Regions from separate parts of the Paenibacillus puldeungensis genome, predicted to be linked through region 1. Evidence: riboswitches for the same ligand, from Rfam matches in the RefSeq annotation. Region 1 holds a riboswitch; each other region holds the start of a gene.
What was found. Region 1 has a riboswitch for glycine ahead of sdaAB (L-serine ammonia-lyase, iron-sulfur-dependent subunit beta). Riboswitches for the same ligand answer to the same signal wherever they lie in the genome.
Positions count from the first base shown of each region.

Region 2: it holds a riboswitch for glycine, as region 1 does, so the genes downstream of both, ACFQ3W_RS08935 (amino acid permease) here and sdaAB (L-serine ammonia-lyase, iron-sulfur-dependent subunit beta) in region 1, are expected to answer to the same signal.
Region 3: it holds a riboswitch for glycine, as region 1 does, so the genes downstream of both, gcvT (glycine cleavage system aminomethyltransferase GcvT) here and sdaAB (L-serine ammonia-lyase, iron-sulfur-dependent subunit beta) in region 1, are expected to answer to the same signal.

Region 1 covers NZ_JBHTLM010000001.1:430,851-441,423, forward strand. Annotated here, with positions in the region: gene ACFQ3W_RS01845 (ABC transporter permease) at 1-251, shown strand, start outside; gene ACFQ3W_RS01850 (ABC transporter ATP-binding protein) at 273-1,298, shown strand; gene ACFQ3W_RS01855 (S8 family serine peptidase) at 1,672-7,212, opposite strand; glycine riboswitch at 7,759-7,867, shown strand; gene sdaAB (L-serine ammonia-lyase, iron-sulfur-dependent subunit beta) at 8,082-8,747, shown strand; gene sdaAA (L-serine ammonia-lyase, iron-sulfur-dependent, subunit alpha) at 8,816-9,697, shown strand; gene ACFQ3W_RS01870 (response regulator transcription factor) at 10,114-10,573, shown strand, end outside.
Region 2 covers NZ_JBHTLM010000005.1:74,515-85,087, forward strand. Annotated here, with positions in the region: gene ACFQ3W_RS08905 (M15 family metallopeptidase) at 1-281, opposite strand, end outside; gene ACFQ3W_RS08910 (oxalate decarboxylase family bicupin) at 414-1,616, opposite strand; gene ACFQ3W_RS08915 (phosphotransferase enzyme family protein) at 1,767-2,864, opposite strand; gene ACFQ3W_RS08920 (ANT(4')-I family aminoglycoside nucleotidyltransferase) at 3,153-3,923, shown strand; gene cysK (cysteine synthase A) at 4,036-4,968, opposite strand; gene ACFQ3W_RS08930 (TMEM175 family protein) at 5,141-5,722, opposite strand; gene ACFQ3W_RS08935 (amino acid permease) at 5,830-7,239, opposite strand; glycine riboswitch at 7,400-7,480, opposite strand; gene helD (RNA polymerase recycling motor HelD) at 7,781-10,198, opposite strand; gene ACFQ3W_RS08945 (hypothetical protein) at 10,424-10,573, opposite strand, start outside.
Region 3 covers NZ_JBHTLM010000020.1:59,884-70,456, forward strand. Annotated here, with positions in the region: gene ACFQ3W_RS21170 (FtsX-like permease family protein) at 1-1,282, shown strand, start outside; gene ACFQ3W_RS21175 (DedA family protein) at 1,296-1,931, shown strand; gene ACFQ3W_RS21180 (undecaprenyl-diphosphate phosphatase) at 1,938-2,831, shown strand; gene gcvPB (aminomethyl-transferring glycine dehydrogenase subunit GcvPB) at 3,323-4,819, opposite strand; gene gcvPA (aminomethyl-transferring glycine dehydrogenase subunit GcvPA) at 4,816-6,171, opposite strand; gene gcvT (glycine cleavage system aminomethyltransferase GcvT) at 6,186-7,313, opposite strand; glycine riboswitch at 7,442-7,549, opposite strand; glycine riboswitch at 7,553-7,655, opposite strand; gene gcvH (glycine cleavage system protein GcvH) at 7,912-8,307, shown strand; gene mtnB (methylthioribulose 1-phosphate dehydratase) at 8,444-9,100, opposite strand; gene proC (pyrroline-5-carboxylate reductase) at 9,161-10,021, opposite strand; gene ACFQ3W_RS21215 (glutamate-5-semialdehyde dehydrogenase) at 10,053-10,573, opposite strand, start outside.

The DNA.
Region 1 (10,573 bases):
ACATCACGGAGGATGCCGCCCGTACGGCGGCGCAGTACCCGCTCACCCTGTATCCCAAATGGATGTCGTCTTTGCTGCTTTTTGTCATCCCGGTCGGATTCGTGAATTATGTGCCTTCGCTGTACATTTTGCGCGGGGAGCTGGGGGCATGGGTTCTTGCCGCCACCGGGGGAGTGGCCCTCGTCTGCCTTGCGGCCAGCCTGCGTTTTTGGCAATTTGGCGTAACCAAGTACCAGAGTACGGGAAGCTAAAAAGGGGAGATGATACCGATGATGATTGAAGCCCGTCATTTATGCAAGGAATTTAAAACAGCTGTTGTGCGTGAGGGACGTTTCGCCGGTATTCGTACGTTATTTTCGCGAGAGTACCGGGTGAAGGAGGCTGTGCAAGACATCAGCTTTCAGGTGGAACGCGGTGAATTTGTGGGCTACATTGGGCCAAATGGGGCGGGCAAGTCAACCACGATTAAAATGCTCACCGGCATACTCCATCCAACCTCGGGTGAAGTAAGACTAGGTGGGGTCAACCCGCATCGTGAACGGCAAAAGGCGGTGCGGCAGCTTGGGGTCGTGTTCGGACAGCGCAGCCAGCTGTGGTGGGATTTGCCTGTCAGGGATTCGTATGACATTTTAGCGGAGATGTATGGGGTGAGCGCTCATGAAAAAAAGCAAAGGCTCGACCAGTTTGCCGAGCTGCTGAATCTGCATGAGTTCTGGATGACTCCGGTACGAAAGCTGTCGCTCGGTCAGCGGATGCGTGCGGATATTGCGGCTTCGATGCTGCATGACCCGGAGCTCTTATTTCTCGATGAGCCGACGATCGGGCTGGACGTTCATGCCAAACGCCGGATAAGACAGTTTCTGCAAACGATCAACCGGGAATTTGGCAAAACGATCATTCTGACGACTCACGATATGGACGATATTGAAGAGTTATGCGGCCGTGTCATGGTCATTGATCACGGGACGTTGACATACGACGGAACCATTCCGTACCTCCGCGATAAAATCGGTTTGCCAACGGTAATCCGCGTGAAGTTCAGAGGTGCTTTTCATGTGCCGAAGGAGCTTCTTGGCCAGAGTGTAGCCATCGAAAAGAGTGCCGGTATTATGGGTTTGCCGCTTCCATCATTCCGGGTAAAAGAGCTGGATGATCAAACCGTTACCGTTGAGGCGAATCGGCAATCCGTGAATACGATGGACCTGATCAGAACATTAGGCATGTGGGGAGAAATCGACGATATTGCTATGGAGGAGCCGGGGTTTGAAGAGGTGATCCGCAGCTTTTCGGCTTCTTAAGTTGGCAGATCGACATTTTACATGAATGTGTTCCTTATGACTTTTCTCCCTCGTTAGCCGAAGGGAAAAAAATTAGTTGTATTTGTGACATCTAAATTCGCTTTTGAGGTCTGTTCTTAACGAGTAGATGTATAAAGTACATTTAAAATGGACCGAAATGGGCTTTGGCCTGCAAAAGGGTTCATTTAGATGTAGGAAGTACATTTAGATCATCAAAACTGGAAAATGTGCTGAGATTAAATGCACTTTTTGCATTTATTCGGTCTGAGGAGGAGGGACAAGAAAGCCCCCGGCAGCGAACTGCTGGGGGCTTTCGGTTTCTTCTTGTGGTTTATAGCTTTAGTCAGGGTTACATCCGATAGCCGTTTATACGCTACTTGATGATGATCGTATGAACGGCGGTGCTTACAGCGCCGTCATCGTCCGTTACCGTCAGCGTAACGGTGTACGAACCGATATTATCGAAACGATGCTTCACTTTGGCGCCGGAATCGCTATCGCCATCACCGAAATCCCAGCGGTAGCTGACGATCGTTCCGTCTTGGTCAGAAGAACGTCTGGCGTCAAATTCGATATTCTTTTTCTTTTTGCCTTGGTTATCCGCTTTTATGATAGCTGTAGGGGCTACATTTTTATCACCCGGATCAGTTCCAGGATCTCCGCCCGGTGCGGTTACAAACAAGCGTCCTGGAGCTTCAAGCTCCGCCTTATTGCCAGCTTCATCTTGAACGGTGACAACGATCAACCCACCGTCAAGCACGAGGGAAGCAGGCGTCGGATAGGTTCCTTCATAGTGACCCGGAGCCGTTTCAGTCATTGGAATGCCATTTCCACGGCCTCCTGTCAAAGACAATGGTAATTCAATCCGGAATGCTGCTGTGAGTCCAGGCAGACTGTCAAAGGACACTTTGAGCTGCTCTCCTGCGGTTAATCGAACATCCTCGGCAGGAGTCAGGTTCGTAATTGCCGGAAGCTCCTGATCTACATAAACGGCGCGGGTTACCGTCGTTTCGTTGCCAGCTTCGTCCGTAGCGGTGACGGCGATGTGGTTCTCACCGGCACTCACAAGCAGACGATAAGCAAAGGAACCGCCACTTCCCAGTGTTACCTGCTGGCCGTTTACGGTTAGCGAGCGTAGGAACTCGTCGGAAGTAGTACCCGTTACGTTAACAACCTCGGAATTTGTACGGGTTCCGTCCACCGGTGTAATTACTTCCAGCGTAGGTGCCACGTTATCAAGCTTAACCGTGATCGGCAGAGAGCGATCGGATGCTTTGCCGTTAACGAGGATCTCAACGCTCAGTTCATTTACACCAGCATGAAGCTCGGTTGGAATGCTGAACTGTCCGTTCTGCACGGTGCCCGTCCCGGCCGCTTCCGTTCCATTGTAGAGCTTCACGGTAGCGTCATTTGCCGGTGATGTTCCTGTAACCGTGATATTCGTTTGATTCGTTACCGAGCCGGACTTCGGAGAAGTAATCACCGGGGCACCGACTGGATAACGCACTACGGCGCGAATCATGAAGTTGCCTTCTTCTTTAGCTGTCAGGCTCCAAACACCGCTGGCGCGTTGCCAGCTCCGAAGCGCATTTGTACCATTGGTATCAGTGGCCAGACCAGGTGCCGCTGTGCCAGCTTGAGTCTGAATGTAGACGATATAGAAATCGCCTTTAACTGTTACAGGCTCCGGCAATTCAACCGTCGTCCATTGATTGTTGCGAAGCGCTGTGCCATTGAACGGACCGGCTAGCTGGCGTCCTGGCGACCCATCTGGACCGGATGCATCAAATACGGCGTATTGGAAAGCAGTGCCACCTGGTACAGGCCATTCCGTGTTCCAGAACCGGAACGACGCGCCTGTTACTTGGGAAGCCTCGGACTCAGGCGTCATACGAACCGCCCAGGCATTGTTAGCAGCATTGAAGGAGAAAGCATTCTCCGGCGTGCCGTCATCGTATCCGATTTCACCCGGGAAACCGATGAACGGTTTAAGCTGAACCGGGGTTTCTGCTGTGCCATTCCCCGGAACGGTCACTGTCAGCGTTTTGCCGTAATAATCTTTGGCAGCCACGGACAAGGTGTATGTTCCTTCCAGCACCTCCAGCGTAAAGGAGCCGTCTGCACCGCTTTGTTTAGGAGCAATGGTGGCGTCCTCAACGACAGTGACGGTTGCTCCTGCAATGGGTTCACCGCTGCGTTCATCGGTGATGGTTCCGACAATTTGGCCTTTTGGAATTGCCTGTAAGTTAAAGTTAGCTTTTGTATTCACCTTGTCAGAAATAGTGACTGGAAGCGTCTGCGGATAATAGCCATAAGCTTCCGCTTTCAGCGTGAAGTTCCCAGCTGCATGGTTCAGGCTGTAGCGACCTGTAGCTGGATCGGTTTTTACGGAACGTCCCGTTTCGAGGACGGTAACGGTGGCGCTGGCCGGCAGACTGCTGACTCCGATATCATCGGTTTTTGCTGTCGTATCTACCGCTTCGTTAAATTCGCTTTTGCTCGTTTGGGTCAGCTTGAATGCAGGGCCTTGCTCGGCCGGTTTCGATTTGTTTACATCGATTTCGGTGATCATATTCTTGGTAACTGCCTTCTGCGGTGCACTTGCGTTCAGTACTTGAACATTATCGATGTACCAGCCCGCTTTAACCACGCTGCTATCGGAGGTTAAACGGAAACGAACCTGCACTTGCTTTCCGGCATAAGCATCCAGATTGTAATAAACAGGGCTCCATTGTTTGCCGTTTGTGCTATGCGAGAATTTCCCGAGCTCGGTCCAAGTAGCGCCGCCATCAGAGGTCAGTTCCACATATCCATAATCATAACCGCCTTCAATTTCAAACCATTGGTCGAAGGCCAGAGTGACGTTGTTTGCTGTCGCCAGATTGATGACCGGGGACACTAAAGAATAATTTGCGCTGCCCTCGTACGTACCATCGAGGTCCGTTCCCCACACATTCGTTCCGGAGACCGCATTGCTTGGACCTGGGGCTTTAGGAACTCCACGTTCCCATTCATCTTTTGTTCCGCTATGTGTCCAGCCGTTGTCGCTGTCACCTTCAAAGTCATCACTGAACAAGCTGGCAGGTCGCGAGATTGTAAGTGCGACTTCTCTGGATTTCGCGCTTTCGTTGCCGCTATAATCCGTAGCCGTTACTGCATAATGATACGTTGTATCGTTTTGCGTATTTGCATCCGTTAAGGTAGTTGCTGTAGTCGTTCCGATTGCTTCGTAACCCGATCCGGAAGTTGTGGAGCGATATACGGTATACTGCTTCACATCTTCATCGGCGGACGGAGACCAGGACAGAACCGCACTGCCGGCAAAGTTGACAGACCCGGTCAAATCTCCGGGAGCCGCCGGGGCAACCGCATCTGGAGCTTGCAGTGTGATATCGTCAAGGTACCAGCCAGCTTTTTGAACCGAATTGTCGCTAGTCAAATTGAATTGTACATACACGCGCTGGCCAGCAAATGGTCGCAAATCAATGTACTGCGTTTTCCAACCCTCACTCGTTCCTGTGAAGGTGGCATAAGGAGTAAAGGCGTATTGACTGCTTTCTGAGGCGATATACACTGTGCCTTTATCGACATTGTTTTCCAAGTCGTACCATTGTTTGAAGGAGAGCAAAGCTCCTTTCGGACTGTTGGTTAAATCAATCGGCGGTGCAAGCAAGAAGGAATTAGCCGCAGAGGAATAAGTGCCGGTAAGGTTGGTGGCGAACACCTTCTCGCCGGAATGGGCGCTTCCCGGTCCGCTAACCGGTTTGCCCCATGCCCAGGTATTGCCGGTGCCTCCAGTAGTGAAACCGGTGCTGTCCGTTTCAAAGTTTTGTGTGTAGCCAGGCTTTACTCCAGATGAAACCTCCAAGGAGTAAGGTTTGCTATCAAAGCCGTTGTTTCCAAAATCATTGACTCGAATGTAATATTCAAGCCCTGTGGTGCTTAACAGGAACGCAGGAACAGTAGCTTCATAGATACCGTCTTTGCTCGTGCCTGAAACCCGTTTTGTCGGTAAAAGTAGATAATGGCTGTTTCCTTTTTCACGAGCGTAAAACTCTACAGAAGTCACCGCAACGTCGTCGCTCACATGAGCGGTAAGCGTTACGTCAAAGCCTTCATAAACGAAAGCTGGGGAGGTATGCTCGAGTACGGGTTCTTGTAAATCTTCTCCGGCGGTAACTACTTTTCCTGAAACGGTGCCTAAGCCTTGAAGCACGGAGCTCACCGCATCAAAGGCATTGATGATGCCGTGGCCATAACCGTTGTTTGGCGAATTCGGATATTGCGAATCGGTACGCGGCGTAGCCGTGCTAGAAATAATGTCCTCTAATTGATCTACAGTCAAGGAGCTGTTGGCCTGCAGCAGTAGCGCCGCTAGTGCGGTTGTATGCGGGCCGGCCATCGAGGTGCCATTCCAACCGCCTTCATAGATCCCGCCTGGAACGGAGGAACGGATGTTCACACCGGGAGCGGAAACCTCCGGCTTGGTTTCGTTATACGGCGATGGACCGCGAAGAGAGAAATCAGCCAGGTTTCGGTTAATATCGGTCGCGCCTGTGGCATACGATTCGGGATAGTTGGCCGGATTGGCTACGGAGCCGGGACCTCCCGGATTATTCTCATCCACGTTGCCTGCCGAGAATTCAGGAAAAATCTGTGCGTCTCTCCAGGCTTGAACGACGGGGCGATACCATTCGTCAAGTCCTGGCCCCCCACCCCAGGAGTTGTTGACGACATCGGGAGCGAGCTCCGGATGGAGGTTCCCGTTTTTGTCAACCGGGGCCAGCAACCATTGACCGCCGTCCAAAATGATAGCATCGGTCGTGGACGGGTTGAAAATGCGAACTGCAATCCATTTTGCACCGGGCGCTACGCCGATTTGGTTCGAACCGTTTGGTTCTGAACCAACCATAGTTCCCATGGTGTGCGTACCGTGTCCATGGGTGTCGGCCGGCAGCGAAGCGTGGCTGTGCGGATCATACCAGCTTAATTCGGGGTTAACAACATTGCCCGAGGCATCAAACCCGCGCCATTTGGCTCGTAAAGCCGGATGTGTATATTCGACGCCTGTATCGAGATTGGCAACCACAATTCCCGTTCCGTCAATGCCTTTTGACCACACCTCAGGGGCATTGATTTGGGCAATGTTCCACTCGATGCTGTTTGGTTTGGTAACAGCAGGGGCTGAGCCGGCAGCATCTTTCGCTCCGGACTTGTCAGCGGCCGGCGGAGTACTCGGCGTGATCGCCGGGGCTGCAGTGGAGCCGGTCGAAGGAGTTACGGCAGGTTTTGCCGCAGAGCCTGCGGTAGGGGCTACAACGGCAGGGCCTGCCGCACGGGTTGCCGTACCCGATTTTGCTGTGCTTTTATCGATTTCTACCTTATGCAAAAACCGTTCTTCGTTCGGTAAAATTTTCTCTACCTCAGGAAGCAGTGCGATTTGGTCAAGCACCTCTTTCGTGCTTGTCACCGCCATGGCATTTACAATAAAGTAGCTTTTGTATTCTTTTACATCCCCTGATTTTTTCGCCTGCTGTAAGTATTGATCCAAGGAAGATTGCGAACTGGATGCCGTCTCGCGCAAGGCGCTAATGACAGAAGTTCGAGCGTTAAGCTTAGCGGCTGCCGGGGTCACTTTCTCTAGCTTAGCTTTTTGCAGCGAAGCTTTGGCTACAGAAGCCGTATTGGCTTGTTCCTTCATTTTGACGAGATAGGTCACATACTCATCCTGCTTGAACTGCTTCGTTAGCTTGGGATCAATTTTGGCTCCGGCGAGTTGAGGCGAACTTGATTTTAGGCTGATTTTGCCTGAAGAACCGGCGTTGTCGGCATAGGTCGCGGGGGCGAAGGTAAGCACAAGGAGGATCGACATACCGAGTGAGAAACGTTTGCGGAATCGACTAAGATTAATCAACTTTTCCACTCCCTTTACTGGGTTTGATGTTACCTTGAATACATCCTCTTGTGACACAACCCGAATCATTTAACGTTTAATCCGGGCCCTTTCAGGGGAACAAAGCCTTGCGTTATGCTTTTTGCAACCACCTCCTTTAAAGGGTATAGTAAACAGTGTGTAGTTTAGATTTATGTTAAGAGATGAACTGACATGGTGGCAGGGAGTTAGAATAAACATGCAATGGACTGGGTAGTGGATCCAAGATGGCATTCAACTTAACATTGAAAACAACCGGATGGCGATCGAGGTACATGTAGTAAAAGGTTACATGGAGTGAACCTTATTTTCTATAAATCATAAAATAAGGGAGAATATGGAGTTTATAGAATCAGTATATATTGTAAAATTATATTAACAAGTAGCAATTTATGAAAAATATACATTTATTCTCATAAAAATAGGCCATAAGGACCAATATTTTGTGTGTTTAATAAATATATGGTGTTAGCTATATTGACATTTGACCTATTTCATTTTACATTATCATCAAAATGATAAATGCGAATGAGGATTGTGGGAGAGTCCGCACGGCAGGTGTGGCACCGAAGGAGCAAAGGGTCGATTTTGCAAATCGACAGATGAATCTCTCAGGTACAAGGACCATGATCTGACGCCACTCTGGAGAGAGCGATTAGCCACCCAAGAGGTACATGTCCGGGTAGATTCAGGACATTAAACTTTCAGGTAACGGGGACAGAGAAAGGGGCAACATGCCTTTTCTCGTCCCTTTTTTGTGTCAGTTTAGATGAACCTTTGGCTGTAAGGTATGCTGAGGGTATTTTATTCACATAACGTATATTAGTAATGAACAACCGGGAGAGATGACGATGCGATTCAAAAATGTGTTTTCAATTATTGGACCAGCGATGATTGGACCTTCCAGCTCGCATACCGCTGGTGCGGTGCGGATCGGACGGTTTGCCAGACAGTTGCTCGCAGAGACGCCGACTAAAGCGCAAATATGCTTTTACGGTTCGTTTGCCGAGACGTATAAAGGGCATGGAACCGATTTGGCTGTCGTTGGAGGGATTTTGGATTATGCAACGGATGATGAAAGAATCCGCAATTCTTTGGAAATGGCAGAGGAGCTAGGGGTAGACGTTCATTTTTCAACAGGCGTTGTTGCTGGCGCGCATCCGAACACCGTGAAGATCACTCTATTTGCGGGTGAAAAGCGGGTAGAAGTGACGGGGGCGTCCATCGGTGGCGGAACGATCGTAATTCGAAGTATTGACGACTTTGAGGTAAAATGTTCGGGAGAATTGCCGACGCTCGTCATTTCTCACGCGGACCGGCAGGGCGTGCTGGCAGGGATTACCGCACTTTTTAGTCGGGAGAATGTCAATATAGGTTACATCATCACCGATCGAAAAGGGAGAACTGGGGAGGCGTTGACCGTCGTGGAGGCGGACATGGTCATTCCGGAGTCGTTAGTTGGAGCGGTCAGCTCGCTGGCTCATGTAAGCCGGGTTGTCATGATTAATCTCACCTGATTTACAGGTTAAGGTACAGAAATACGGCTAAGTTTTTGGTTTGACATTGATGAAAGGAGCGAATCCAGATGCGGTTTCGCAATTTACAAGAGCTAATCGACTTGTGCGACAAGGAGTCCAAGACGATCTCGCAAATCATGCTGCAGGATCAAGCGGAGGAAACGGGTCAATCGATTAATGAGATCATGGCCGCGATGACAGAATATTATCAAATCATGAAGACGGCGGTACACAAAGGCCTGACCGAAAATATCACGTCGACCAGCGGATTAACAGGGGGCGATGCGAAAAAGGTGGAGGAATACCGCCGGAACGCGGAGCCGTCGGTGGGCGATATCGCCTGTCAGGCTATGGCGTACGCCCTGTCGGTATCTGAGGTAAACGCCTCGATGGGGCGGATCGTCGCCACGCCGACCGCAGGCTCCTGCGGCATCATCCCGGGCGCTTTCGTCAGCGCCCAAGAGCGCTTTGGTTGGGACGATGAGCATATGGTTCACGGCTTATTCTGCGCCGGAGCCATCGGTTATGTGATTGCCAACAATTCCTTCATTTCCGGAGCAGAAGGCGGCTGCCAGGCGGAAGTTGGCTCGGCGATCGGCATGGCTGCCGGAGCGATGGTGGAGCTGCGCGAGGGAACGCCGGAACAAGCGGTTCATGCGGTTGGGCTGGCGCTCAAAAATACGCTTGGTCTTATCTGCGATCCGGTTGGCGGCTTGGTCGAAATTCCCTGCATCGTACGCAACGGGTTCGGGGCAGTGAATGCGCTCGCTGCCGCCGACATGGCGCTGGCCGGCGTGCGGAGTGCTATTCCGTCCGACGAGGTCATCGACGTGATGCTTGAGGTAGGCTCCGCCATGCCAAGCCGGCATCGGGAGACTGCACAGGGCGGACTGGCTCAAACGCCGACCGGCCGTAAAATCATGAAAGAGCTGAGAGAGCGGAAAAAGTAAACCTTATAATAATTTAGACACTCTAATTGCTCTATCAGATGGCCCTCTTTTTTTCAAAAGAGGGCCAATTTTTTTAACCTCCTAGAATGTATAATTTCTATAATCGTCAATCGTCGAAGTTACTAATTGCATTTTGTACAGCTAAACATGGGCATACCCGGAGTCTGCAGCATTTAGGTGCAGAAAGTGCAGCTAAAAGAAGCAAAATAACCCCCTCAAGCCGAATTGACCCGTTTTAGCTGTAGGTAATGCAGTTAAAAAACCAAAGTCCGGAATTTTCCCGGAAATAGCTGTACGAAATACATTTAGTTTGTAGATGTTATAAGATCCAAAGTAACGAATCTATTACTCTATCAAAGCCTAATTAGGTATAATGATTCCGATTGAGCAGTTGCTTGGAAGGAAGGTCGGCATACATGACAACTATTCTTATTGTCGAAGACGATATCAGTTTGAATAAAGGAATTGCCCTGACTCTGGCCCAGGACGGGATTACGATTGAGCAGGTCTATGACCTGGCCTCAGCCGAGAATAGATTCAATGCAGGAGGCATCGATTTGGTTGTCCTTGACATCAATTTACCGGATGGGAGCGGCCTTGATTTTTGCGAAAAGATACGGAGGGTGTCCAGAGTCCCTGTTATTTTTTTGACGGCCAATGATTTGGAATCGGATATTGTCATGGGGTTTGAGCTTGGGGGAGACGACTATATTACTAAACCGTTCAGTTTAATGGTGCTGCGGTCCCGGGTGATGGCCGTGCTGCGCCGGAGCGATCCTTCCCATGAAGACAAGCTGACGATTGGCTCGATGACATTTGACTTTGGCAAGATGGAATTTCGCAAGCAGGGACAAAGCATCAATTTGAGCAAAACCG
Region 2 (10,573 bases), on a different contig from region 1:
AAGCCATAACCTTCCACTAGCTCCTGATGCTCGAACAGATTGACCACATCGGATTTTACCCCCTGCTCATGTACAGGGTAGTCCCTGTTCACCAATAACAGATCACCTTCATATATCTGACCTTTCGTTACCTTTATAGCATTGCTGCTCTTTCCGGAAGGCCCCTGTTGAACCTCGCTATTTTCTGTTTGATAACCACCATCTGTATTTCCCTGCAACTGCTGAAACGCTACAACACCTAGCAGTAAAAATAAAACAATCCAAAAAAGCCACTTCTTCATCTTCATTTTCCTCCTTACTCTCTATATCAAGGATAAGGAAAATTTTTTAAAAAGAAGTAGAGAAATAATAACTTTTTTATTAAGCATTAAAAAAAGGCCACATGTGGCCTTTCGAGAGAAAAGAGTACTTCCTTATTTACTCGTTTTCGGGTAGTAGGAGTACCCTGGATACTTCACCACAGGCCACTTTTCCTTCCGCAATACGTTCATCAATTCCGGGCCTACATTCAAATTGTTCTCCACCAACTGATGAGGCGTGAGCGCCATCCACTGATTCAAGGAAACGTCCTCGAAGCGATCGCTCTTAAACATCTCCAGGAACCACAAGCTTTGGTCACCCTTGTTCTGAATGTAGTGTCCGAATGCAAACGGTACATAGCCCACATCCCCCGCGCGATAATCAAAAGTCCGGGCCACACCATTAGCTGCAAACACCGTCATGCGTCCCATACCCGAGATATAATACTGCCACTCATCATTGTTGGGATGCCAGTGCATTTCTCTCATTCCGCCCGGTTTAATCTCCACCAATGCCGCGGCAATTTGGGTCGAAATGGGGAAATTCGTGGAGTCGACGATCCGCACCGTCCCTCCCGGAGTGACCATCGGCTCCTGTGCAAGCAGTCGATGGGAAAAGGTTTGCGGAACCGTACCATAGGGATCGGCTACCTGCTGGCTTTCAAGGGAACCCGGTACATCAGCCTGAAAAATATACAGCTGTTCTGTTGGAATATGAGCAAAAGCGCTTGTGGGCACGCCAAAATTCGCCGACAATACATCCTTCGGTGTATGCGCAAACCAGTCGGAGATCGATAACGTATTGAGGTCTGAGAAGCTGCCGTCATCGAAAACGAGCAAAAACTCGCAGCCTTCCTCCAATCCTTGAATCGAATGCGGGACTCCGGGGGGAAAGTACCACAGGTCGCCAACGCCAACGTCAGCTATGAAGTTCCTTCCATTCTGGTCGACTGCCGTAATTCGTGCCCGGCCAACCAGCATGATCGACCACTCCGCCTGCTGATGCCAGTGTAACTCACGTACCCCGCCCGGCGTAAGAGCCATATTCACCCCAGCCAGTGTAGTTGCCGTTGGAAGCTCCCTAACCGTAATCTCTCGCGACCAGCCGCCATGATTTAACTGCATGTGGGCATCGGAGAATGAAAACCTTAAGTTGGGGATCATTCCGGCATCAGTGAGGGGCGGAACCAGCAGATCAGGGTTCTCCCGGTCTCTCATAATGTCACGTGGACCCAAATCCCACCAACCGGCGCCATCATTCCTGATCGGCTGCGGTATATCTCCCGTCGAAGCTGGATTAAGCGGTTTATTTTCCACAATATCGCTCCTCCTTCATACTAGCCACTAATCTAACCTATACGGTGTAATCGGAGGATATATGCGTATCCATTAAGCTGGAGGAGGCCAAGAGGATTTATTTGAAATTCACAAGGTAATTTGTGATACGGCTCGCCGCACTGGCTAACGTCATTCGGTCAAATCTCGTTTCTCATACTCGAAGGGTTCTTCACAAGAGTAGATATCATGGAAAAATCCCATGTACGGAATATCGTCTTCCAGACATTTAATGCGATAGGACAACTCCTCATCACACTCCGGCTCTTCGCCGTTATGCTGCATAACTTCAAATGCATCCAAAATCTCTTCCATGAGGTTAAGTTGTATGAATAGAGGTAATTTATCTAACATAGAGTCTTCGATCCGGGTCTCAGACCTGTATCCCTCAAGACATTTTTCAAAATATTCATCCATGAATTGCTTGCGTTTTCCAGCGTCCGGTTCAAATTGTATCCAGCCCATTCCGTTGGTCCAGAGAGCCGAAAGGTCAAACATATACCAACAGTTACATGAATTATCAAAATCATATACCGTGATTTGCCCGCTATTAAAATCTATCGCATAATTTCCATCGCTATAATCAAAATGGACCATACCGAAAGTCTCTTCGTTCCTGTCCAGTTCTGTTAATGTATTAAGGAGACCTACCAGCTTCTCCTTAAGCAAAGAAAAGGAATCAGGGATCAACTCCTCGAAATATTCGGCATTGAATTTATCAAAAAAGCTATACCGGGGATGGAGAGGCTTATAACCTTTTGATATTTGGTGTAGTTTCCCCAATACTTTACCGCAATTATAATAATATTCGGTAATTGGAGCCCCTTCTCGGTACTGATAGTTATTTTCTACAAGCATTTTTCCCTGGGCCTTTTTAAACAAGCAAATAAAAAAAGTGTGATTATTATGAGTAACCTCTTCCAGTAGATTTCCCTTTCTGGAGCTTATTACATCCGAGACACTTCCTCCATGCTCGAATAAATACCTGACGTATTCAAGTTCACCTAGAAAATCTTCCCGGCTTCTGTCATTTAAGAAGGCGATTCTTATTATTTTTGCCTCGGCGCCCTCTTTCTCGCAGGTATAAACCACATTACGTCCTCCATCATGTGCCTTAACCGGTTTAATATCATAGTCCTCTAATCCGTACAACGCGGATACTAATGGAAGTAAGTGGGCATCACTTATTTTAACAACCTCGTTATGATTAATAATATCTCCTCCAGTCAAACTACCTTGTTATGCATTGATATATAGCTCCTTTCAGCGATCTCTGCCTTATATCGTACCAAAAAATCCCCTTTATACTCCATGGACACTTTATATATAATAAAACACTACCAGAAACGCGGCTCTACACCTTGCTAAAACGAATTTCCATGGGTACAATTTCCATAACAATATCTGATAGGAGGAACTTCCAATGCATCTAAGTAAAGTCCCCCGTTAAGCCCGAGGTCCTCCATCCATGTGTCAGCAGCTCTTTAACCCAAATAAAACAAAGGGAGATGCACGCTAATGCACATGAATGGACCTGTGAATATTACTCGACCCGAAAGACTTCAAACCTGCCACGAAATTGCTTCGAAATTACACGAGGTATACGGAGAAAAAATCCTTGCCATTGGGGTTTACGGCTCTGTTTCCAGAGGTACTGACGGCCCTTTCTCGGACATTGAGATGTTTTGCGTACTACGTGAATCAAGCGAATCCGTAGATTTTAGCTATGAATGGTCGGCGGGGCCTTGGAAAGCAGAAGTGAATGTCTGTAGTGCGGACATTCTCCTTGAAACCGCCGCTACGGTTGAAGGAGACTGGCCATTGACGCATGGGCCATTCTTTACCCAACTAAGCCTGTATGATCCTGAAGGCTTTTTCCTGAAATTAAGTGAAGCTGCCGAATCGCCAATAAAGAAAGATTTCAGGCGGGCAATTCATGAAGTCCTTGTAGGGGAAATGTACGAGTTTATTGGGAAACTAAGAAATGTTAGTTTAGTTGGCCCTCATACCTACTTGCCATATTTGGCAGTGGAGTTTGCCCAATACGGAGCTATGTTAGTCGGGTTACACAACCAAAATCTTTTCTCGACGGGCTCAATGGTTTTACCGGAGGCATTAGAGCTGCCAAGTCGTCCAGAAGGATTCGACAATGTTGCCCGAATGGTTATGTCTGGAGAGTTAGCAGAACCGGCAAGGATCGTTTCAGCTTGTGAAAATTTCTGGACCGGTCTTGTGAAGTGGGCCGCCGAACATGATTACGAAATCAGTACAAAAAGAATCCCATTTTGACACATACTATAAAAAATCATGATTTTAAGAAGTCAAAGACCCCTTTCGACGAGGGGTCTTTACTTTTTGGAGTTTACTTCTGAATAGAAAAAAGCCAGTTGATATGACTCTTTTAAAAAAGGTCCGTTGATAAATACCGTTCCCCAGTATCCGGAAGTAACACGACAATCTTTTTGTTGTGGTTTTCCGGTCTTCTTGCGATTTGGAGTGCGGCAAATACCGCTGCGCCTGAAGATATGCCTACAACCAAACCTTCGCTCCGGGCTAATTGTCTGGCCGTATCATACGCCTCCTCATTTCTTACCTGGAGGATCTCATCGACAACGTCTCTTTTAAAATTATCCGGAACGAACCCGGCGCCAATGCCTTGAATTTTATGTGCTCCCTTTTTCCCTCCCGATAATACAGGAGAATCATACGGCTCAACCGCAATGATTTTTACAGATGGATTTCTTTGTTTAAGTCCTTCACCTACGCCGGAAATGGTACCGCCCGTACCCACCCCAGCAATAAAGATATCCACCTGGCCATCGGTATCTCTCCAAATCTCATCGGCCGTAGTCGTTTTATGGATTTCAGGATTGGCTGGATTTTTAAATTGTTGAGGTATAAACGAATTAGGAGTTTCTGCTGCTAATTCCTCAGCTTTCTTGATCGCACCAGCCATACCTTCATTGGCCGGGGTGAGTACTAATTCGGCTCCAAGTGCAAGCATGAGTTTTCTCCGTTCAATACTAAAGCTCTCGGGTAAAGCAATGATTAATTTATACCCTAAAGCTGCCGCTGCAAATGCGAGACCAACCCCCGTATTACCGCTTGTCGGTTCAATAATTACGGTATCTTGGTTTATAACCCCGCGCTCTTCTGCATCCTTAATCATGGCAAAGCCAATTCTATCTTTTACGCTGCCGGCTGGGTTAAAATACTCTAATTTGGCAATGATCTCCGCGGGGACTTGATTCTTTTCAATAAAGTTTGAGAGTAATAACAAGGGTGTATTCCCAATAAGCTCCGTTAAATTTCTGAAAATTCTACTCACTTTCATCCCTCCGATTCATTAAATCCGACTAAGTTAATCGGCTTTCTATCACAACAATACTACTTATGATAGATAAATACAAATCAAAAGGAAAAAAGATTGGAAATTGCATGGCGAGCTACGAAAAAATGGCCCCCCTTTAAAGGACGGCCATAGATGATTTTGATTCTATTGCTAGTTATGACTTGTTTCTTAACACACGCTCAATCCGCCGATCGGGCACGAACCAGATCACAGCAACCAGCACGAAGATTAAGCAGGAAACCCATGAATTGAGATATGCCACGATGATAGAAATCAGATAGAGCAACATGGAAAGCTTGCCTTTGACGTCCCTGCCCATGACGACCACAAAGTCTGAATCGGAGGAATGCTGTTTTAGAATTTCGTACTGCAGCCGCATATACGAAACAGCCGCTAACAACAACACGATACCGTATAACGCCGCAGGCGTCGCGGAGAAGTTGCTTTCTCCGATCCAAGCCGTAGAAAATGGGATCAGAGATAGCGAGAATAGCAATAACAAATTTATCCACATCAGTTTTCCATTTATGGTACGAACCGTGTGAAGAAGATGATGATGGTTATTCCAATAGATCCCAACATACACAAAGCTGACCGCATAGCTGAGGAACTTGGGCACCAGGCCAACCAACGAACTCCAGCTATGGCCCTCTGGAACTTTCAATTCCAGCACCATAATGGTAATGATAATGGCAAGAACGCCATCGCTGAACGCTTCCATACGATTCGCCTTCAACACATTCATTCCTTTCTTGGAAGGATTTTGGAATGTGTAGCTTTCGACGTAAGTTGTGAAATCCCTTCTTCTACAGCATAAGTTTCTTAGGTAAACGTCAATCTGATTTAATGAATAACCGGGGGCGGGGCATCAACTGATTGTTGCTTCTGCACGGGTACTTTGCTGCTTGCTTCCTTTTTTCTGCGATTCACCGAATACAAGGCAAATAATAGAATGAACCATAGAGGTGTCAGCAATAGGGCAGGACGTGTGTCTTTCGCAAAAAGCATAATGATCAGAATGATAGCAAACAACGCCAGGACAACATAATTAACGAAAGGTGTAAATGGTGCTTTGAATTTAGACGTTGCATGTAATTCCGGCTTTGTTTTCTTATACCGTAAATGGCAAACCAGAACGATACCCCAAACCCAAATGAAACAAATGGCGCTAATGGTGGTCACGATCCCAAAAGCCTGCTCCGGAATAAGCTTACTCAACAGAGCTCCCACGGACAGAACAATCGTCGAGATCAATAACGCATTACTTGGTACATGATTTTTGTTCAGCTTTGCAAAGCTGGATGGGGCCTGATCATTTTTTCCTAAATTATAGAGAATTCGGCTCGTTGAAAACATCCCGCTGTTACAAGCAGATGCGGCGGAGGTTAATACGACAAAGTTAATAATGCCCGCAGCAATTGGAATCCCGACTAAACTAAACGTTTTAACAAAAGGACTTTCTGATGCACTCAGCCCGGTCCATGGGTTAATGCATAACAGCGCGATAATTGCACCCACGTAGAAGAATAGGATTCTTAAAGGAATTTTATTAATCGCCGAGGGGATATTTTTTTCCGGATTGGATGTTTCCGCTGCCGATACACCGACCAACTCCACACCGACAAAGGCAAACACAACCATTTGGAAGGAAAGCAGGAAGCCTGAAATGCCGTTAGGAAATAGTCCGCCATGCCCCCAAATATTTTTAAGCGTAACCGCTCCGGCATCTGTCTTGAATCCAATCACCAGCAAAACAACCCCAATAGCGATCAAGGCAAGAATGGTCACTACCTTAATTAAAGCAAACCAGAATTCCAGTTCCCCAAAATTCTTTACGGTTAAGAGATTGAGTCCCAATAAGACGACTAAGCAGACGATGGCGGGTACCCACTGCGGGATATCAAACCAATACTGCACGTAAACCCCCACTGCAATAACGTCGGCCATCGCCGTCATAATCCAGCAAAACCAATAGGTCCATCCGGTTACGAATGCGGCCCGCGGTCCAAGATAGTCTTCGGCAATATCTGTAAAGGATTGATAACCTGCTTTAGATAGCAGAAGTTCTCCAAGCGCTCTCATCACGAAAAAAACGGCGATCCCTATAATTAAATAAGCGAAGATGATGGATGGTCCTGCCTGTTGTATAGCTTTCCCTGATCCTAAAAATAGTCCGGTACCAATGGTACCTCCAATCGCTATAAGCTGAACATGCCGATTTTCTAACTCCCTCTTTAACTCTTGTTGTGCCAAGCCTAGCTCCCCCTTAAATCATTTAATTTTTCATGTGAAACAATGAACTTAATAAAAGCCAATAAAAAAAGAGATTGGATGCGCTCCAATCTCCTGGTCATAAAGAATAATAAATAATAAATGGTATTCTAACGATTGCCAGAATAGCAAATAAATTATTCAGTACCCTCCTGTCCTTTTGCCTGAGATTGTGAACCCTTCGGCGCCGCGATTTTCCCGCGGTCTCTCCAGAAGCTGCTCCTGCTATAGTGTGATCCATAGCGATCATAGCTGCTAAGTATTAAGTTTTGATTGGTGATCAACTTTCAATTTTTTTCAATACTAATCCTAGTTAAATGTTTTGTCAACGACAATTAATTCCACTAAGCTCGAAGCTCGCCGAAGTAATTCTGGTATGGGCTAACCCTTGCCAGCACCTCGTCTACCTTGTGCATACGTTCCTCCAGGCTTCCCCGGAGCGTTATATAGGGAATCCGCCGCTCTTTCAAACCCGCAATAATTTGCTACTGGTTGTCTGCCTATAGCACAGCGCCTTAATGACTCACTGTCTTACCTCATACAAAGACGTATCCAACACCTCAATGAATCGCGTCCATTCTCCTGTTGCGTATAGCAGCAGCCGATGCATCGCACGCGTGCATGCCGTATAAAAGAGTTTGCGCTCACTTTCCCGATGATACATCCGAGAAGAAGCATCATAGATCAGAACGGCGTCGAATTCAACGCCCTTCGCGAGATACGCGGGAATGACCAGCGTCCCCTTCTCGAAGGTAGGCGTCTGTTTCGTAACAAGCCGCAAGGGAGGGCATCCCTGTGCGATCAAGAGGTCGTAGGCTTCGCTGCTTTCGGCGGCCGTTTTCGTGATGACGGCGATGGAGGCATAGCCTGCCGCTTGCAGAGCCGCGAGATCCTCTGCGATTCGCGCTACCAGCTGCTCATCACTGCCCGCCTTGGAGAGGAGCGGCTTCTTCCCGCTTCTTTCGAAGGGCACGATCTCCTTGCCGCCTGGCAGGAGCGACTTCGTAAACTCCACGATCTCGCGGGTCGATCGATAACTGCGGACAAGACGAATCAGTCTGGTGTCCGACTCGCCGTAAAGCCGGATGAGCGGCGAATCAGCCCCGTATAGCTCCGTAGCCTGCGTGAAGATGGCCTGCCCGAAATCGCCGAGTACTGTCATACGCGCTCGAGGGAACAGCTTTTTCAGAAATTCATATTGAAACATCGAATAGTCCTGACCCTCATCGATGAAGATATGCCGCACCTCCGTATTCGTCCGAACGCCCTCGATGAGCTCTTTTAAATACAAGAAAGGTGTCGCATCCTCATAAAATAGTTCAAGCTGGCCTAGCTTACCTTTGGTTTGCTCGCAAATGTCCGGCCAATGCTCCGGAACCTCGGTTTCCTTCGTCATTGCCACATAATCGTCCTTATTGCCGAACAGCTGGGCGTACAGTCCAACCATATCCAGGAACAACATCTTCTTCACGCTTCGCTTGAGCGGCTTAAAATGTTCCCTCACGATCATACGGCGCAGCAGTTCTTCTTCCCGTTCTGCATAATCGAAGTCGCCTTCGTCCCGCCGGCTCTTGCCCTGCAGGAGCTCTTGAACCTCTTCATATTGTTCGGCGAAGTCAAAGACACCTCTCTCCTTGTGCAGCTCTTTATAGGCGGCAGCATACTGCTCCTTGTCGAGGTAATTCATCTCCTCCTGCACCCAGACCTCCTCCCGCTCCTTGCGCTCCAGCCGGGCCACTTCCTTTAGCAGCCACTCTTGCAGCATGGCCACGCGATTGGCCAAACGGATCGAACGGTCATAACCGTAAAACTGGGCTTCCATTTGTTGTACAGTGATCAAATCGCGGTCCCGAAAGCGGATGCTGTTAAATCGCATGCCCTCCTGTCCTAACCACTCCGCATAATTCCGAAGAGCTTGAAGAAACGCTACGGATGCTTTATATTCAATCCCATTCAACCGGGCTTCATACTCTCGCGTGGATTGTTCTGTCAGCACGTATTCGATTTGATCGAACGGGTCCTCCGGGCGAAGTGCCGTTCCAAGCCCGTACTCAAGATATTCCTGAAAGGTCGTCTGCTGCATATTTTCCTCACCGAGCTCGGGAAGAACGGTGGATACATAGCTGTTGAACATCGGATTCGGCGAGAAAAGAACGATTTGGTCAGCCTTGAGCCGCTCCCGGTGTTTGTACAGCAAGTACGCCACCCGCTGCAGCGCCGCAGAGGTCTTCCCGCTGCCGGCCGCCCCTTGTACAATGAGCATCCGGCTGTTGTCATCGCGAATAATGGCATTTTGCTCTTTTTGGATGGTCGCCACGATGCTCTTCATCTGAGAGTCCCCACCCCTGCCGAGCACCTGCTGCAGCAATTCGTCGCCGATCGTTAAGCTCGTGTCAAACACGTTTTGAAGCTCGCCCTCACGGATCTGGTATTGTCGTTTCAACTCCATCGTCCCTGAAACGCGTCCACCCGGCGTATCATACACGGCTGCTCCCGGAGAATAGTCGTAGTACATGCTCGCAATAGGCGTCCGCCAGTCATAAATGAGAAAATTCATGCCATCCGAGTCAACGAAAGAAGATACGCCGATGTAAACCTGCTCGCTGAACCCCAGACCATCCTCAAGGAAGTCGATACGCCCGAAATAGGGGGACTGTAGCAGGCGGTTCATGCTTTTCCATTGCTGCATACGCAGCCGATAGCTGCGCTCCCGTTCCGACAGCAAGGCCTCTTGCTGCTTAATACTGTAGAAGGTCTCCTCAAAATCCTCGTCAGTGCTCGTGTTAACGGTCACTTCTTCCCAGAATCGCTTACGGATATCCCCCGCCTGATTCCGCAGTCCGTCCACCTCCGGCTCGAGCTCGGCGATTCTCGCTTGCAGCTTCTCTATCACCTGATCCAGCCGCTCCTGTTCTTGCTTCCAATCCTTCTCGTTGATCATTTTCCTGAACACGCTCCATCCCGTTAAATTCTGAAGAAAAATGAACGTTTGACAAATCGCAATGCCATGTGGTATGATTATAGTGAAGATAAGATAGGTAAATTATAACATTTTCCAAAAAATCACGGTGGTTTTCTAATAATACCACAATGTTTCTTTATGCGCAATTTTTTTTAATGGCAATTAAACCCGGCCAATTGGCCGGGTTTTTATTTTATATGCTGTTTATGATTTACGCTTCAATGGCTTATACCACACTTTGGGCCACTCATGCTCCTTGCCCGCCGTCTTTTCGAGCAATCGCTTATCAACGGAAGGATTCCTCCGGTTCAGCGTACTTCGTTCCACCAGGCTCAACTTGGGCTGATAGGAAAT
Region 3 (10,573 bases), on a different contig from region 1:
AATGCTGCCGGTGACGGGGATGACGATATTAGGAACCTATTTGTTTTTCAGTCAATTTAGCGTATTTCTGATTGAGGCGGTGAAGAAGCGGCTTCGTTTTTACTGGAAAAAAACGAACCTGGTCACGATTTCGAACCTCGCTTACCGGATGAAGGACAATGCGGTCATGCTCTTTCTGGTGACCATCATTTCCACGGTTACGTTTTGCGCGATGGGCGCATTTGCCTCGATCAATCGGATGGCCGATGAGTTCGAGCATGATTACCCGGTGGATATCGGTTATGTCAGCAAAGCTGGTAACAAGCTGGAGACGGAGTATATAAAGCTCATTGATAACGAATTGACTACGAGAGGCATCCGTTACCGTACGGAAAAGCTGCCAGTTTATTTGGTTGGCATCGCTTCCTCCACCGAAGCATCTTCTCCAGATCGTCTTCCAGTCATTGCTTACTCGGACTACCGGAGACTTATGACCACTGCAGGATTTCTGGTTCATGAGAAGGAGCTGAAAAATAACGAAGCTCTTGTGTTGATAAGCTCTCAGCGTGAGAAGCTGCTGCTGAAGCATCGAAAGCTTGTAGGTTATGTGTTGAAGGATCAAGGGCTTCGCATTCGGGAGATCGGGCTGACGGAGCATGTGGCCATTCCGGAATGGCTCACTGAGCAGATAGGGAATGACCGGGACGGCTCCTACTCTGGCTTGGTTGTAAGCGACGAGTTTGTGCAGCGCATTAAATCGCCGCTTGAGGTTGACCGTCTGACGGCTTTCTTTGTGGATCATTTGCAGCGAACGGAGGGCCTCGCCTCTTCCCTTGCGGAGAAGGGGGAGGTTCGCTACAAAGAGGGCAAATCATACTCGATGACGGTAAGCGGAACGCTGTACAAAGTGCAGCGGACTACCTACGGGGCGCTGCTCTTTTTTGCCCTGCTGGTCGGAACGGTATTTTTCATCGCTGCAGGCAGCTTCCTGTATTTCAGGCTTTACAGCGATCTTGAATACGACCGAAGGCAATATGCAGCCATGGCCAAGCTGGGCTTGACGGATAAGGAATTAGCCGCAATTGTCACGAGACAAATCGGCTTATTATTTTTCGTTCCGATCGTGCTCGCCATCATACACAGCTTGTTTGCATTTATCGCAATGCAGAGCTTTTTCAATTTTTCGGTCGTCTGGGAAACAGGGCTTATATTATGCACATTTTTGCTGGTGCAAGTCGTGTATTTCTTTTTTATTCGCGCCCGCTATTTACGAAATGTCAGAAAAACGATGAGATCAACCTGAACGGAGGTAGAGTGTGGAAAACTGGATTACACAATTTATGGAGCAATACGGGTATTTCGGCATTTTTCTTCTAATAGCTTTGGAGAATGTATTTCCTCCGATCCCGTCGGAAGTCATTCTGACGTTTGGAGGTTTTATGACCACATATACAAGCCTGACGGCGACAGGGGTAATCATAGCTTCAACTTTGGGGTCTGTGATTGGAGCGGTCATTCTCTATGGAATCGGCTATCTGCTGAATGTGGACCGTTTGGAGAAATGGATTGACCGGTGGGGCCGGTACATTAGGGTGAAAAAAGCGGATATTCGTCGGGCGGATGCCTGGTTCGAGCGATACGGTTACTGGACGGTGCTGTTTTGTCGTATGATTCCGCTTATTCGCAGCCTGATTTCCATTCCGGCCGGGATGGCTAAAATGAAATTTGGTTTGTTCCTGTTCTTTACGACCATCGGCACGTTAATTTGGAATATTGCACTTGTACTGGTCGGTGCGGCAGTAGGGGGATCTTGGGAGCAGATCGTTGAGTTCATGGATATTTATTCATACGTTGTTTATGGATTAATCGCAATCGGGCTAACGCTGATACTCCTTTGGCTGGTTCGGAAAAGAAAACAAGCGTCATGGGAGTCGCTGGAAAAAGGAGAGTAACTATTAGTGGATATTATCGGTATCATCAAAGCGATTATTTTGGGACTGGTGGAGGGACTGACGGAGTTCGCTCCGGTCTCGTCCACCGGTCATATGATTATTGTGGACGACATGTGGCTGCAAACGCAGCAGCTGTTAGCCTCCAAATATGTAGCGAATACGTTTAAAGTGGTGATTCAGCTTGGCTCGATTTTAGCTGTAGTTGTTGTCTTTTGGAAAAGGTTCATCGATTTGTTAGGGCTGTCGCGTTTTCTGAAAGGGAAAGGTAATCACAAACTCCAATCCGCAAGCGAAGCGGACCATCTCGCCCTAACTGGACAATCTGGAGTAAATCCGCCGCGGCTCAAACTGGCCCAGGTGATCGTCGGATTGATTCCGGCAGGGATTCTCGGAACGTTGACCGAGGACTATATTGATGAGTATTTGTTTTCTACATCAACCGTGTTGATCGGACTTGTTTTAGGGGCTGTGCTTATGATTATTGCGGACCGGTTCGGACCAAAGGAGCCGACGGTGAAGACTGTGGATCAGATTACTTATAAGCAAGCTCTGACGATTGGCTTGTTTCAATGCTTCTCGGTATGGCCGGGGTTTTCTCGTTCGGGCTCCACGATTTCCGGCGGGGTATTGATGGGAGTAAGCCACCGGGCGGCGGCCGACTTTACCTTCATTATGGCCGTACCGATTATGGTCGGGGCGAGTGGCATTTCTTTATTTAAGAACCTGCAATATTTCACCCCAGAGGCGCTGCCATTCTTTATCGCCGGGTTCATTAGCGCCTTTGTCTTTGCACTGCTCTCGATCCGCTTTTTCCTGAAGCTGATCAATCGCATCAAATTGGTGCCGTTTGCGGTGTACCGGATTTTGCTGGCTATCGTCATTTGGGTCGTTTACTTTTAAAAGAGGGGCTGGACTAAAGAACTTTTTATGATTAATGAGGAATTGTGGTATCTATTTTCGCTCTCAGGTATAGTAAGCGATCAGTAAATGTGTAGATTAACTAGTGAAAAACGGGGTATTGACAGGACTCTTAATGATGGATAAATTCACTAGTTGCATTTTATACAGTTAAATAGTTCCTTTTTGGCAGCATCGAGCATTTAGCTGCAGAAAGTGCAGCTATTAGAGGTGAAATGACCCTATACAGCCAAATTGCACCAACTTAAATGTACATAATGCAGCTAAAATCAAAAAGTCCACAAGCTGCCCGGATATAGCTGCACATAATACATTTAATACGTATGGTAGGGGGGAGAACAGAAGAGATGGGAGGTATGGGGTGAAAAACGGTGGGACCCCCATACCTTTCCTTCTCCATGCGCTAACGTACGTGGTTCACCTTAACGAAACCGTCCAAAGAATTTTTTGAACGGTTTTTTCATTTGAGAAGGCTACCCGCAGGTGCAGCTCAGCACCGGTTTTCTCGCGGCTCCGGTTTCGTCTAAACGGGTCACTGGAGTAGTATAAGGAGCATTTAGCAAAATGTCCGGGTGCTCCTCTGCTTCCTTCACGATCCTGATCATCACGTCGATGAAGGCGTCGAGCGTCTCCTTGCTTTCCGTTTCCGTTGGCTCAATCATTATACATTCCTCTACATTCAGGGGAAAATAGATGGTCGGCGGATGGTATCCGAAATCAAGGAGTCTCTTCGCCACATCAAGTGTGCGGATACCGTATTTAGCGAGTCCCTTGCCGGACATGACGAATTCATGCTTACATAATTCCGGGTAAGGCAGGTCGAAATACGGGGCTAGCCGGTGCATCATATAATTGGCGTTCAGTACAGCGTCCTCTGACACCTGACGTAATCCTTGCGGACCTAGACTGCGGATATAGGTGTAGGCGCGGACGAGAATCCCGAAATTGCCATAAAAAGCTTTCACCCTACCGATGGAGCTGGTCGAAGTGCTTGGATTTTCCCCGTGGCTGCCGCGGATCGCGTAGCGTCCCGATTCCTCCTTGATCACTGTCGGCTCGGGGAGGAAAGGCTTAAGCAACTCCTTCACACCGACCGGGCCAGCGCCAGGGCCGCCGCCGCCATGCGGTGTGCTCATCGTTTTGTGCAGGTTTAGATGGACGACATCAAAGCCCATATCGCCCGGGCGCGTAATTCCCATGATCGCATTGGAATTGGCCCCGTCATAATAAAGCAACCCCCCGGCAGTATGCACAATTTCGGCGATCTGGACAATGTCTTCCTCGAACAGGCCAATCGTGTTCGGGTTCGTGAGCATAAGCGCCGCCGTATCGCTACCGACGGAGGCTCGCAGCGCGTCAAGATCTACCATGCCGCGCGCGGTGGAGGGGATGGTTACCGTCTCGAAGCCAGCGACGGAAGAACTGGCTGGATTCGTTCCGTGCGAGGAATCCGGCACGATTACTTTAGTCCGGTTCTCCCCGCGGCTTTCATGGTAGGCGCGGATCATCATCAGGCCCGTCCATTCCCCGTGGGCTCCGGCCGCCGGCTGCAGGCTAACCTCGTCCATCCCGGTAATACCGGCAAGGTCTTCCTGTAGACGGTACATTAGCTCCAATGCTCCTTGCAGGCTATCCTCAGGCTGATAAGGATGGATTTTAGAGAAGCCGGGGTACCGGGCTACATCTTCGTTGATTTTCGGATTGTACTTCATCGTACAAGAGCCGAGCGGGTAAAAGCCGTTGTCTACGCCGAAATTACGGCGCGACAGACCGGTATAATGGCGAATTACATCGACTTCGTAAACCTCGGGGAAGGCGGGGGCTTCGCCGCGCAGCCGGCCGGCTGGTATCAGCTGCTCCTTAGGAACGACAGGAACGTCGCATTCCGGAAGAGAATAGGCAATCCTGCCCGGGCGGCTTCGTTCAAAAATCAGCAGGCTATCTTCTTTAGCTCCGTTCATTTCATTCATAACGATTCCTCCAATAGGCTTGCGAATTGGTCAATCTCCGCTTTCGTTCGTTTTTCGGTGACAGCCACCAGCATATGAGCGGAAAGCTCCGAGTAGCTACGGCCAAGCTCATAACCGCCAATAAATCCTGCTTCCAGAAGTCTTGTTTGCAGCTTCTTCATATCGGTATTTTCGGGGAGGTGAATCACGAATTCATTAAAAACAGGTGCATCAAACGCAAGGCTTACTCCCGGAATGGAGGCCAAGCGTTCCTTGGCGTAGTGGCATTTCTGCAAATTGAGCTCAGCTACCTCAGCCATGCCTTGCTTGCCCATAACAGACATATAGACCGAGGCGGTTAACGCCAGTAGAGCCTGATTAGAGCAAATGTTGGAGGTCGCCTTCTCGCGCCGAATATGCTGCTCACGCGCCTGCAGCGTCAGCACGAAGCCGCGCTTGCCGTTTCGATCGACGGTTTGCCCGACGATTCGCCCGGGAATTCGGCGCATATACGCCTCGGATACGGCGAAAAATCCACAGGTAGGGCCGCCAAATGAAGGTGAGATGCCGAGCGGCTGCGCATCACCGACGACGATATCAGCGCCAAGTTTACCGGGAGCTTCAAGGAGCCCTAACGAAAGCGGGTTGCTGCTGACGATCATGAGGCCGCCGTGTTCATGAATCAGCTTCGCCATGCCTTCAATGTCTTCAATTGCACCGAAGAAGTTAGGGTTTTGTACCAGAACGGCTGCGGTATCTTTCGTGACCGCAGCCGTAAGCGCCTCAATGTCCGTCACGCCCTCAGACCAGCCAACCTCTACAATGTCAAGGTTCAGGCCGTGTGCATAGGTTGCCAGCACCTGTCTGGCCTCGGGGTGAACGGTTCGGGAGACGACCAGCTTCTTGCGCCGGGTCGCGGATGCTGCAAGCGATCCTGCCTCGGCGATCGCCGTTGCCCCGTCATACATGCTGGCATTGGCTACTTTTAGCCCTGTCAGCTCACAAATGTACGACTGAAATTCGAAGATTGCCTGAAGCTCGCCTTGGCTGATTTCCGGCTGGTAGGGAGTATAGGCCGTATAAAATTCCGATCTGGAGGTGACATGCCCTATAACGGAAGGAATATGATGGTCATAAATGCCTGCGCCCAAAAAGCTGACATAACGGTCCGTATCGGCATTCCGTGCGGCCAGTATGGACATATGCCGAGTTAGTGCGTATTCGTCAAGCTGCGGAGACACCGGGAGTGTTCCTTGGTAGCGCAGATCATCCGGTATGTCCTTAAACAGCGCATCCACGGAATCCACGCCAATTACAGCCAGCATTTCCTCGCGATCCTGTTCGGTCAGAGGTAGATAACGGTGCTTCAACATAATATTGGCTCCTTTCACCGCTTGGCGGATGAGTTTCGACGATAGAATGGCAGCGGCACAACCTTGGCTTTGAGTCGTTTGCCACGGATTTCAACCTCCAGCTCCGTACCCATCTCTGCAAAGGAGCTATCGATCAGCGCCATGCCCAAACTTTTTTTAAGCGTAGGGGACTGTGTACCAGTTGTTATTTCACCAATAGTAATTTGTGTCTCCCCGGCAATAACAGGGTAATGGGTGCGGGGAATACCGCGGTCAAGCATTTCAAGCCCCACCATTTTGCGGGGCAAGCCTTGTTCATGCATCTCCCAAAGGGCCGTACGTCCCACAAAATCACCCTTAATCCACTTCACAAATCGATCTAGACCCGCCTCCAGCGGAGTAATACTCTGGGATAGTTCTTGGCCGTACAAGGGAAGCGCGGCCTCAAAGCGCAGCGTATCTCTTGCGCCAAGGCCTGCGGGAACGAGTTCGAAGCTTTCTCCGGCCTTCATCAGTACATCCCAAAGCGCCGGGGCATCCACCGCGTTCAAGTACATTTCGAACCCGTCTTCCCCGGTGTAACCGGTTCGGGAGAGGAGAAGCGAAATGCCTCCAACATTGGCTTGAGGCAGGAAACGGAAGGGCTTTAAGCCTGTCAGATCGGCATTGCACACGTTCGATAGAATGGCTGCAGCGTGCGGCCCTTGCAAAGCGAGTAAGGCAGTATCATCAGAGGCATTACGCAGCTCTACGCCCGATTCGGGAAGGTGCTGCTGCAGCCACGCCCAATCCTTGTCGATGTTGGAGGCATTGACGACAAGCATGAACTCGGCTTCGGCCAGCTTATAGACTAGCAGGTCGTCAACGACGCCGCCATTCGGGTAACAAAGCAGTGTATACTGAGCTTTTCCAGGTTCAAGCAACGTTACGTCATTGGTCGTCATTCGCTGCAAAAAGCTCTTCGCCTCCGGACCGGTGCAGTAAAATTCGCCCATATGCGATACGTCAAACAGCGCGGCTCGCTCGCGGGTGGCTTCGTGCTCTTTCTGAATACCGCTGAACTGTACCGGCAGCTCCCAGCCGCCGAAATCGATGCAGCGAACACCCTCGTATTGATGGTAGAGGGGATAGAGCGGCGTTTTTTGCAGATTGTGGTCAGACATTGGATCACCTCAAGTGTAGCCGCTAATGGGCCGTTTTGAATTTTCTTTGTTTACCAGCTAAATTTGAGCATAAAAAAACAGGCCAAAGAAAATATCGTGCATGTTTAAAACATGCGGATTTTCTCGGGCTCTGTCCTTGGTACCTGAGAGTTACCCTGTATAGGTGCTCGGCATAAGGTGTGAAAAACACAGGTTTCCCCTTGGGTGATTCGCGGGATTGCGAATTCTCTCCAGAGATGCGTCCGGCAGAAGTCCTTTTGCCTGAGAGATTCACCGCGGGTGTGCGGCTTGCTCCTTCGGCGTTACAGTGCGGTGCTCCGTAATCTCTCCCTCTGCCCTCAACCGCTGACTACACATCCATTAATACCCAAATCCCGTGAATATGTCAATAAAGTTATCATAAAAATTTTTATTATTTTTAAGATGTATTAAAGGCAGCGTTTACATGATACCGAATCTAGGATTAGTGTTAATAATATTGACATGATAGCTAGATTTGGAATAATCTGAACGTGGAAGTTCTCTTATAGTCAGACATTTCATATTCTACCTGTATTTAATAATTCGGATTACCACCCGAAAAGAGGAGGAGACTGGCGTGGCTAGCGTTATTAGGGAGAATGTTTGGTACAGTGAGGAGCATGAATGGGTGCTTGATTTAGGCGATGGTACGGTAAAAATCGGCATTTCCGACATAGCCCAACACCGGCTTGGTGATATTGTATTCGTTGAGTTGCCGGATCTGGGGCAGGAAGTAGAAGCGGAGGATGGCATCGGGACAATCGAGTCGGTCAAGACGGTGGCTGATTTGTTTACGCCGGTCGGCGGAACGGTGCTCGAAATTAACGGGAAACTGGAGTCGGCCCCCGAGCTTGTGAATGAGGAGCCGTACGACGGTGGCTGGATGGTTCGGATTCGGCTTAAGGAAGACCCAAATGCCGCATTTGCCAAGTTGCTGGATGCGAAGGGGTATGCGGAGTTTATCGAAAAATGATATGTTGGTACGCGCAGACTAGTTTCTCTCAAATAGCAGCACAATAACATTTAAGTCCAAGCTATAGACGACAAAACATAGTAAAAAACCGCTGAAGAGATTCCCTCTTCAGCGGTTTTCCTGTTCACTATTTGGCTTAACGTTTGGGAGGGAGCAGCAGAGAACGGTATAGCACCTCGAAAATAAACTCAAAAGCCTCAAGTCGGTGTTTTGTCTCCAACGCTGTTTTTCCCCAAACGTAAATACCGTGATTTCGCATCAAAAAGCAAGGGACATCCAGGTTTAGTGCCCCGGGGATTTGTTTAGTGATCGATGATATGTCCACGCTATTAGGGAGTATAGGAATACGTAACTGCTCGGATTCCCCAACAATACCTGTACAGAAATCCCTGGTTAGCTCGTTACCCTGTACTGCAACATAGCCTTCGTCACTGTAATAATCACTAAGCACATGATTAAAAACCGTATGGACATGATAAACCGCACCGCAGCCGGTCATTCGATAGATTTTCGCATGAACAGGCGTTTCAGAGCAAGGCTCCAGGTCGGTCGCTTCACAAGGATTCCCTGCAGCATCTACGAACAGATAGCTTTCCGCCGAAATGGGCGATCTGTCCTTCACACGAGAGTTGACCGCAAAATAGAACTCATTCGGGGTAAAACTGCCAACCCGGACTGACAGATTTCCGCTCGAGCCCGGAAACCAGCCGAGTTTGGCCAACTGGTCATTCATGGCTCGCAGCTCCGCAAGAGCTGTTTGCTTTTCCTCCCAACGGATGTCCGCAAACGTCATGTGCGGGGTCCTCCTTTTTGTGCACTCAATCGCTAATTATTTTTGATCATAAATATCATGTTATTTCAGGGCTTCCTTCACGTCATTGCCCATTTCGTGCGAGCGTTCCGTAGCACGGTGCACCGCAGCTTGAACGAGCTCCAGGAAACGCCCCTGATTAAGCACCTCCAGCGCAGCCTGGGTTGATCCGTTCGGCGATGTAATGTCGGCGCGCAGCTTGGACGGCTCCTCGCCGGTTTCCGTCATCATGCAGGCGGCGCCGAGTACAGTCTGTACCGTCAGATCCCTTGCTTGCTCAGGTGTGAGTCCGCCGTCGACGCCTGCGGCGATCATCGCTTCCATCATATAGTAAATATAAGCGGGACCGCAGCCGGAAATACCGGTTAAGATTTCCATTTGTTCTTCCGGAATGACACTTACGGTTCCTACTGCCTCAAACATCGATAACGTTTGGGCTCTTTCAGCTTCAGTTACTTCTTCTGAGAAGGAGATGCCGGTTGCCCCCTGACCGATCGAGCACGACGTATTCGGCATGGTTCGAGCAATTGGGGCTTTAACGCCAAGCAGCGCTTGAATAGTAGAAATCGAAAGCCCGGCAACCATCGAAATGATGAGTTGTCCTTCTTGAAGCAGTGGACCTAGCTGAGTTAGCGCTTCGCCCGCGTCCTTCGGCTTCATAGCGAGTACGATAATGGAGGCGCCTTGCAGGTACGAGCGTTTGGATTCTTCGTGATTGGCGGTCATAACGCCATAACGGTCCGACAAGTAAACGAGCCGTTCCTGGCTTGAGCGGTTGAGCATGGCAATATGATCCGGACTGGCCACTTGTTTATGGATGAGCCCGCGGACGATCGCTTCCGCCATGGAACCGGCGCCATAAAAGCATATTTTTGAAGCGGTCAGAGAATGGTTTAAATTCATTGCAAAAACCTCCTGGTGTATTGGCAGACGTCTACTGCCGAATTTGTCCGTTACCTTGTATGATATATTTGCTAGAGGTCAGAGCCGGCAGCCCCATCGGACCCCGGGCATGCAGCTTTTGCGTACTGATGCCGATCTCTGCGCCAAAGCCAAACTCAAAGCCATCCGTAAAGCGGGTAGAGGCGTTGTGGTATACGGCGGCTGCATCGACCTCTCGCTGGAAGCGTTCCGCATTCCCCGTGTCCTCCGTGACGATGCATTCGGAGTGCTTTGTGCCGAAGCGGCGAATATGTGCGATCGCCTCATCCAGATCGTTAACGATTTTGACGTTCAGGATATAGTCGTTGTACTCCGTGGCATAGTCCTCATCGCTTGCTGGAACAGCCCAAGGTACGAGCTGTCTCGTAGCTTCGCAGCCTCTTAATTCAACGCCTGACTCCTTAAATCGGTTTGCCAAGTCGGTAAAATGCTGAGCCGCAAAGTCCTTGTGCACGAGCAGCGTCTCCATCGCATTGCAAACCGAAGGACGCTGTACTTTGGCGTTCAGCGAAA